One region of the Listeria sp. ILCC792 genome, then DNA from elsewhere that is predicted to be linked to it. Evidence: predicted binding sites of a transcription regulator. Region 1 holds the regulator's gene; each other region holds the start of a gene.
What was found. Region 1 encodes Rex, which represses fermentation and respiration genes when NADH is low (regulators of the CRP and FNR family bind a similar motif). Its sites were predicted from a motif close to TTGTGAAATATTTCACAA; they were not measured.
Positions count from the first base shown of each region.

Region 2: the regulator Rex is predicted to act here: its motif matches at 1,142-1,159, upstream of CFS60_RS03020 (formate/nitrite transporter family protein).
Region 3: the regulator Rex is predicted to act here: its motif matches at 1,234-1,251, upstream of CFS60_RS13240 (flavocytochrome c).
Region 4: the regulator Rex is predicted to act here: its motif matches at 1,349-1,366, upstream of qoxA (cytochrome aa3 quinol oxidase subunit II).

Region 1 covers NZ_FYBO01000008.1:88,808-91,014, reverse strand. Annotated here, with positions in the region: gene CFS60_RS09755 (hypothetical protein) at 1-482, opposite strand, end outside; gene CFS60_RS09750 (redox-sensing transcriptional repressor Rex) at 586-1,230, opposite strand; gene CFS60_RS09745 (ABC-F family ATP-binding cassette domain-containing protein) at 1,514-2,207, shown strand, end outside.
Region 2 covers NZ_FYBO01000002.1:82,768-84,974, forward strand. Annotated here, with positions in the region: gene CFS60_RS03015 (DUF2812 domain-containing protein) at 1-266, shown strand, start outside; gene CFS60_RS03020 (formate/nitrite transporter family protein) at 306-1,121, opposite strand; gene CFS60_RS03025 (GyrI-like domain-containing protein) at 1,281-1,775, opposite strand; gene CFS60_RS03030 (DUF1648 domain-containing protein) at 1,838-2,207, opposite strand, start outside.
Region 3 covers NZ_FYBO01000016.1:35,042-37,248, forward strand. Annotated here, with positions in the region: gene xylB (xylulokinase) at 1-242, shown strand, start outside; gene CFS60_RS13235 (histidine phosphatase family protein) at 336-977, shown strand; gene CFS60_RS13240 (flavocytochrome c) at 1,336-2,207, shown strand, end outside.
Region 4 covers NZ_FYBO01000005.1:90,005-92,211, reverse strand. Annotated here, with positions in the region: gene qoxB (cytochrome aa3 quinol oxidase subunit I) at 1-24, opposite strand, end outside; gene qoxA (cytochrome aa3 quinol oxidase subunit II) at 43-1,146, opposite strand; gene CFS60_RS07350 (phosphomevalonate kinase) at 1,417-2,207, opposite strand, start outside.

The DNA of each region.
Region 1 (2,207 bases):
CAGAAAGCGCCGAGCGTTACCGCGAAACAGAAAGAAAATATCGCAACAAAGCCGGGCTTCATGTTCATGACGACTTTATCGTTAGCATTGAGTAAACTCACAAAAGAAAAGCCTATTGCGCCTAGCATCGCACCACTAAACGTATGCAATATTTTATCCCAGTGAGGTACATTCGCATAAAATTGTTGAATGGTTCCAAGATAAATTGAGGCGTATAGAAAAACGATAAACATGAGGTACACAAGCCCCGGAATTTCAAATTTAAATCGTCTAGAAACAATGGACGGTAAAGCTAAAATAATAATCCCTAAAATGATTTCTACCAGTAAGAAAATATAATCACTTCGGAGCGTTACTTTTGGTCCTGTTGCTGGTTGTGACGCGGGGGCAGTAAAAATTTCAAAGATGGTCACAATCATCGAAATCCCCATGGATACAAAAATAAAAAGGGCAACCCACTGCGTCCAATTTAATTTTTTCAGTCGTTTCATTCATTTCACCTCTTATAAGAAACCAGCACTCTTAAGCGCTGGTTCAGATAGTTACATCAAAGTTCTTTTATTTTTGAGCTTCTTAAGCTGCGTTTTAATTTTTAGATGGATAGTTTTCTAGGAAGTAAATTAATGTTTGTAATTCAGTTGTCAAATCAATATGATGGACGCGTACTTGTTTTGGCACGCTAATACGTGCTGGCGTAAAGTTTAGAATCCCCTTCACGTCTGCTTCGATCAATTTATCCACCGTTGTTTGAGCTTCATCAGATGGTACAGTTAAAATGACCACTTCAACATTATTTTCTTTTAAAATTTCTTCCATATCATTTAAATGATAAATTGGAATATCTTGTTGGACGGTACCTACTTTTGCAGGAGCTACATCAAATGCAGCACAAACGCGAATATTATTGTTTTTCATGAAGTTATAATGAAGTAGTGCGGTTCCAAGATTCCCTACACCGATAATGGCAACGTTCGTTTCTTTATCTTGGCTGAGCGTTTTTCCAAAAAAGTCAAGAATATAAGAAACATTATAACCATATCCTTTCTTGCCGAGTGCGCCGAAATATGAGAAATCGCGGCGAATTGTTGCGGAATCCACTTTTACAGCTTCACTTAACTCTGCCGAAGATACACGTTCTTTTCCTGATTCATGTAGATATTTCAAATAGCGATGATATAACGGTAAGCGTTTTGCTGTCGCCTGTGGAATTTTTGTCGTTTCATCCATCATGCCAATTAGTCCCTTCTTCCTGATAAAATATGGTTCGTTTTCAAGCAAAATGACTGCTCTTTCCTTCACATGCTTGCTTATATACTATAAACATTTCACATAAAATGCACAAACTTTTTGCTCACACATTTAGAAAACCTTTATTTTATCAGTATTTATTTTGTTTACCTGCTCTCATTGTATCGTAAAATCACAATTAATGCTAATGATTTCACAAAATCAAATGTGTGATTGCAACGGGCTCACCTTTACGCTAAACTAGAAAGAGATAGGGGAGAAAAATATGATTCTTTTGCAAGTACAACAAATTGCGAAGTACTTTGGTGCGGAAACGATTTTAGAAAATATAAAATTAGAAATTAAAACAAATGACCGGATTGCGCTAGTTGGCAGAAACGGGGCGGGAAAATCAACGCTTCTGAAAATCATTGCGGGGCAGACTTCATATGATGCGGGGCAAATTTCAAAGCCGAAAAATGTGCGGATTGGCTACTTGGCGCAAAATACGGGGCTTGAGTCGAGCAAGACGATTTGGAATGAAATGCTGACTGTTTTTGAAGACTTGCGTAACATGGAACGCGAGCTGCGCGAGATGGAGCTTAAAATGGCGGACAGCGGTATATACGCGGATGCTGAGACGGCAAGGCAGGCTTTGGATAGTTACGATGAACTGCAACACCTTTTCAAGGAACGCGGCGGCTATACGTATGAAGCGGAAATTCGTTCGGTGCTACATGGTCTCCATTTTTTTGAAGAGGATTATGAAAAATTAGTCGCGGCTTTAAGTGGTGGGCAGAAAACTAGGCTTGCACTTGCGAAACTACTTTTATCCAAACAAGATCTTTTGATTTTAGATGAGCCGACCAACCATTTGGATATTGCGACGCTTTCGTGGCTTGAGGGGTATTTGCAAAATTATGCGGGCGCGCTGCTCATCGTTTCGCACGACCGCTATTTTTTGGACCGCGTGGTGAACC
Region 2 (2,207 bases), on a different contig from region 1:
TTTTTCAAGGGGCTTGGATGTACTTCACACACGAAACTGTTCCAAATGAACCGCAAGCGCAACTCTATACAGATTCAGAATCACTTATTGAACTTTGCAAACGAATTCGCTTACGTTGGACAATTTTCGGAGCTATCATGATTCCTTTTAGTGTATTTCCAACTTTTACCTTATCGCCATATTGGCTTGTATTACCACTTCTCCTCATCATTCTTTACGGCAATATCTTTATCACTTTAACAAGAAAAATAAAGACTTTAAGCTAAAATGACTTCTATTTATAAAAAAACGAGTAGTGACAAGCACTACTCGTTTTCTGTTACGGGTTGTCTAATTTCTTCTTTCTCCGGTTGTGGTACGTCCTTTTTAAACGCTAGGAAGTAGCAAAGGCTAACAAAAATGGCGCCACCGACTAAATTTCCAAGATATACCGGAATGATATTTAAAATGAAATCCCCCCATGTATAGTGCCCTGCGAAAATCGCGGCGGGAATAATAAACATATTCGCGACAACGTGTTGGAAACCAATGGCAACGAAAGCCATAACTGGAAACCAAATAGCTAAAATTTTACCAGCAAAATCTTTTGCACCGTAAGATAACCAGACAGCAATACCAACAAACCAGTTACAGCCGATACCTGAAACGAAGGCTACCCAAAACGAGGCGTCAATTTTTGATCCCGCCGTTGCAACGGTTTTTTCCAAAAAGTCACCTTCCGTAAGACCGATGAAGTGTCCGAAAAAGTAAGCGACAAACAAAGCGCCTACCAAATTCATCACCGTGACAATGCCCAAATTACGGAGCAGCATCGCAGTAGTTATTTTTTTATCAAAAAAAGCTAACGGAACCGCCATCATATTGCCGGTAATCAGTTCCCCGCCGCCGAGTAAAATGCAAACTAAGCCAACTGGGAACACACTCGCACCGATAAATGTGGCGAAGCTTCCCCACTCATGCGGCATCGTCCCTACAACGCGAATATAAAGCAAATACCCGAGCGAAATAAATGCGCCTCCTAGAAATCCTAAAATAACTAAACTTAATGTACCCGAACGCGCTTTTTGAATCCCCTTTTCAATCGTCACATCTGTAATTTCTTTTGGACTGTAATAGGACAAACTCAATCACTTCTTCCTTTTTGTTAATTCATTCACAAAAATGCGATTTCATTATAGCATATTTCGTCTGTTCCTTCTAGCCATTTCCAAATAAAAAACGCATCAGTCCAATTGAACATGATACGTTTTTTTATTTATGATGCAGGAATCTTTCCTGTGTTAGTCAACAATTTTACGGACAACGGGAATGCGGATTTCAAACTCGCTTTCTCCGTTGATGTCTTCTTTTAAATCAAAAATTTCAATTTTAAATGGTAGCGGATCGAAAACAGGAAAATCAGCCGTCATGTAGGGTTCATAATTGCGATTCTCGATTTCTGACGCAACTTCTTTGTAAGTTGCCTCGACATCTGTTTTCCCCTCGTGTTTTCCAACAAAGTAAGTGTGTGCTGGAATTTCTAGCCATTCGAGCTCATCAGGCAAATGTTTCGGCTTGTGGTCAGCTAAAACCGCCGAATAATGCGTCAGCCCTTCCTCGATATTGTGAATGGAAATTCCGTAAAGCTCTGTAAACTCGCCTCCTAGAAGCGATTTCATTTTCTGGATGACCTCCCGAATATTTCCCTTGCGTGCCTCGGCAAATGTTCCCTGCCAAGCTAAGCCAACTAAAAAGAGATCTTCATGTTCTTCTAACCGTGCTGATTGTAAAGACACTTCACTCACTCCTTTGCTGCTTTATAGCTAAAAGGATAACACAAAACGGCAGAAGTTGCACACTAAAGGATGACGCCGATTAGAACCGAAATCAAAATCACGGCAAGGAGCAATATCCAAGCAAGCGGTCGCGCCACATTAATCGTCCAACCAAGGCCAAATCTTTTTTCGACAAAGAGCGCAGGATCACTTTTGTTTAAATAAAAGATACCTAGTTTCCAGTACTTGTCGTCGTCCCGAATGGGCTTATCTGTATTTTTCGTCCCCCCGATTTTCAGCCTTGAGCCGCCTTGACCCACGAAAAAAGCAAGCAGGAAGACGATAACTAACAGGAGCAACATGAAAATAAGTGTCACCGTCGTCATTATTTCCGCACTAAGCCCAGTTAAAAATGTCAATTGAATCCCAAAAAGCATCAAGACCATTAAAATA
Region 3 (2,207 bases), on a different contig from region 1:
ACCGAAATGTGCGAACGCTAACGAGTGAGCAAGGTCCGGGCCTTGGGGCCGCTATGATTGCCGCTACAGGGCTCGGGATTTATCCGGATTTAAATGCATGCGCGGAAACTTTTGTCACGTATCAAGGTCAATTATATACGCCAAATGCGCAAAATGTAGCAAAATATGAAAAAATCTATCTGATTTATCGCGAAATTTACAAGGCGACTAAATCGCTTTCAACAAGTCTAGCCAAGCTTTAAAGCCGAAAATGAGCGAAATTCGTCCTCTTTTAAAAAAATAGATGGAGTGGTACAATAATATCTATTAGTGTTTGAATTATAGGAGGAAATGAATTGGAACAAGGCAAATTGACAATTTATTTTGTAAGACACGGCAAAACAGAATGGAATTTAACTGGACAAATGCAAGGCTGGGGAGACTCCCCGCTTGTATCTGAAGGGAAAAATGGTGCGATTTTAGTCGGCGAGGCACTTCAAGATATTCCTTTTAAAGCAGCTTATGTGAGTCCAAGTAAACGTACACAAGATACAGCCAAATACATTTTAAGTGGAAAAAAAGTCCCGATTCACCTTACCGAAGAGTTTCGTGAGATGAGCTTTGGCTCATGGGAAGGCGTGCGTGTCAGCGAACTAGATGTTCAGTTTAAAGAAGCGCGTGAAGCGATGCTACATAGCCCAGCGACATTTGACGCAAGCGAAAATGGCGGCGAAACTTATTATGAGCTAGAAGAACGCGTTCAAAAAGGCATGCAAAAGCTTATTTCTGAACAAAAAAGCGGTCATATTCTCGTCGTTTCTCACGGCATGACGTTAACGCTCCTGATGTATCTTTTAGGAGGCGGAAAAATGTCAGACCACCGCGCAGAAGGCGAACGAATTTTAAATACAAGTATTAGTAAAGTCGAATATGAGAATGGCCAATTTAATATCGTACAACTTAATGACACCGCGCATTTAGACAAGGCGCGCGTATAATTTAATAAGAAAAGTTAATTTTCATGAAATCCCAGATGGGGAGAAATATCGTAAACTGTGCAAAGAGCAGATGAAATTAAAGCGAATTCTAAAATTGTTTTGTATAAGAAGCTTAATTTCGAGCCAAATGTATTTACGAAATAAAAGCCGCTATCCTAAAACAAGGATAGCGGCTTTTATTTTCGATGTGTTTAAACTTGGAATAAGTATATTCATACTAAAGATAGTTTCATTTTTGTTTTTTTGAGCACTTTTTTTGTGAATTCGCACACAAGGAGTTTATTTTATGTTATGCTTGTTCATGTGTTCACAAGGTAAGGGTATAAACGTGAAAAAGGGAAAAAACGGAGGTTTAACAATGAAAAAGAAATTATTAGCTACACTTATTTTTATCCTTTCTATCACACTCGTCCTAGCAGGGTGCGGGTCCAGTGATAAGTCAAACGAGAAAAGTAAGGCTAGTGAAAAAGAGGAAGCTACGGAAGCAAATTCAGGAGCATCTCAAGCGAGCTATACATCACTAGATAAACTGGAAGACCATTACGACATCATTATCATCGGTGCAGGTGGTGCAGGAATGTCCGCAGCACTTGAAGCAAAAGAAAAAGGCTTAAACCCAGTTATTTTCGAAAAAATGCCAGTTGCCGGAGGAAATACGTCCAAAGCATCGTCTGGTATGAATGCTTCAGAAACTAAATTTCAAAAAGAACAAGGGATTGAAGACAGTAACGACCTCTTTTATGAGGAAACTTTAGCAGGCGGACACGGAACGAATGATAAAGAAATGCTACGCTTCTTTGTAGATAACTCCGCCGACGCAATTGATTGGCTCGATTCAAAAGGAATTACGCTAAATAATATTACCATTACAGGCGGAATGAATGAAAAACGGACGCATCGTCCAGAAGACGGTTCCGCAGTAGGACAATATTTAGTAGATGGCCTGTTAGAAAATGTGAAAAAAGAAGAAATTCCAACGTTTGTCAATGCAAATGTAACGGAAATTACTGAAAAAGATGGCAAAGTAAACGGCGTGAAAGTCGTGTTCAATGATAAGACGAAGAAAAATATCACAGCAGACGCAGTTGTTGTTACTACCGGTGGATACGGTGCTAATGCTGAATTGATTGAAAAAGTTCGTCCAGATTTAAAAGGTTATGTTACAACGAACCAAGAAGGTAGTACTGGCGATGGTATCAAGATGATTGAGAAACTTGGCGGTACAATGGT
Region 4 (2,207 bases), on a different contig from region 1:
GATGATAAACTCATTCCATTTCATGTTCAAAAGCCCCCTTTTTTATTCGCCCGCGTCATCCGATTCTTTTTTATTAAATTCATTCGTTTGAATATCGTCTTCCATTTTCTTCATTTCGTCATCATAATGCTTATCTTTATGATAACCTGAACCGTTTTTAATAATCATCGGTTCCATATTGTGCCGTTCAAATTGTGGGTTCGTCACCGTCACCGGACGCGCCGGTAATAATGGTGTATCTGAAACAGTCACTTTTACATTTGGATTATGTGGATTTGTTAGCTCAAAGCCAAAACGTTTATACGCGTAGAAAACGTATTCTGGATCGGCCGCTGGATCAACAAAATCATAATGTGTTCCAGAGAATGTTTTTTCTTTTGAACCGCCTGGAATTAAAAGCTTATCGTAAACATCTTGCGTCAGCTTCGGTGACTGCTGCGCTTTTTTAGTCCAAGCCGCAAAATCCTCATCCGATTGTGCAATCACATTAAAGCGTTGCTCGTGGAAACCTTCACCGTTAAAGTTTGAATTTCTCCCTTTAAACGTTCCTTCTTCATCTGCTTGCAGATAAAGATTCATCGTCATACCTGTCATCGCGTATTTCTGACCACCAAGTTGCGGCACCCAGAAACTCGTCATTGTATCAACAGACGTTAGTTTAAATAAAACGGGACGATCAGTTGGAATATGTACGTAGTTTACCGTTTCGATACTTTCCTCTGGATAACTAAAGAGCCATTTCCAGTCAACGCTTGTCGCATAAATAACAACAGGGTCTTTATGAGAAGTAACTTTTGGTGCTTCCTCACCCGCATAAATTGTTTTTACAGTCGGAATAGCTAGCGCAATAACAATGACAACTGGAATTAACGTCCATAAAATCTCCAATTTTCTGCTACCGTGCATATCCGGCTCATAATTTTTTGGGTTTTTACGTTCACGATATTTAAAAAGAATAATCGTAAACAATACAAAAATTGTCAAAACGATAATAAGCATAAAAATAATGGAATACAAAATCAAATCGCTTTGACCTTTTGCTACAGGCCCTTTTGGATCTAGTACTGTTAAATCACCACAACCGCCAAGTACGCCAACAGCAGCAACTAGCGTGGTTAGTAGGAATGATTTTAGTAGCTTCGACACCCGAATCCCCTCTTTTCCATTTGATGTGTGTTTTTTGTGTGTATTTTTGCGCAAAAATACAACTTCTAAAAAATTGTTTTCAAATCCCTTTTTAAGTTTCACATTCTAAATATATCACAAACTTTTAAAGTAATTAAAAAACTTTAAATCCATACTCGCTTTACATTATAGCTGATTTTTCTTGTTTGTTCAAAAACTTGGCATATGATTTTTTTCACAAACTACAAAAAAAGAGACTTGCTACTAGGATATTCCCTAAAACAAGTCTACTTATTCCACACTTTTAATCTGAACTTCGCCAACTTGAAATGGCAGAGGCTTTATACCTACTTCCACCCAATTTGCAGTCACTTCTGCTGCTAAATCTTGATTTGGAATGAGCGCAATCCCGCAATCGCCGCCACCTGAACCAGAAGATTTTCCTACACCCGAAAAACTTTCCGCCACATTAGCAAGCTCCGAAAGCAAGCTCGTTTCAATGCTAACACCTGCGCTATTACCAAGTTTCTGCAAAATCTCGCGGTTTTTTCGAAGCGCCGCAAACATTATTTTCACGTCTTGCTCTTTAATACCCAATAAAAACTTTTGAACAGCTTCTTCGGATTTAAATAGGAAATCAGCATATTTTTCGGGTTGCTCTTCTTTGAAAAGTTGGATTTCCGCAACTAAACGGCCGGTGCTGACTGGATTTCCCGTCCAACCTACTAAAAATGGCATTTCAAAATTAGGTAGTCTTTCAATTTTTAATTTCGGCCATGGATTTGCCAAAAACCAAGCGAGTGATTTGTACGGCAAATGCATTTTGACCCACTCCTGATCAAATGTCGTGTACGCAATTAATCCGCCGTATAAACACGATGCAATGTCACCACAAGAACCATTTCCTTGAACAACAAGGTGCGACAAGGCAGCCATTTTAAACTTGGTCAACATTTCCGTATCAGGCGCAAATTTTTCCATTAAAGCGGTTATTATCGCCGTTGTAACAGCAGCACTAGAACCTAAGCCAAATTTAACACCATCATCATTCACAAGTTCCGTTTCAATTGTAATTTTAATCG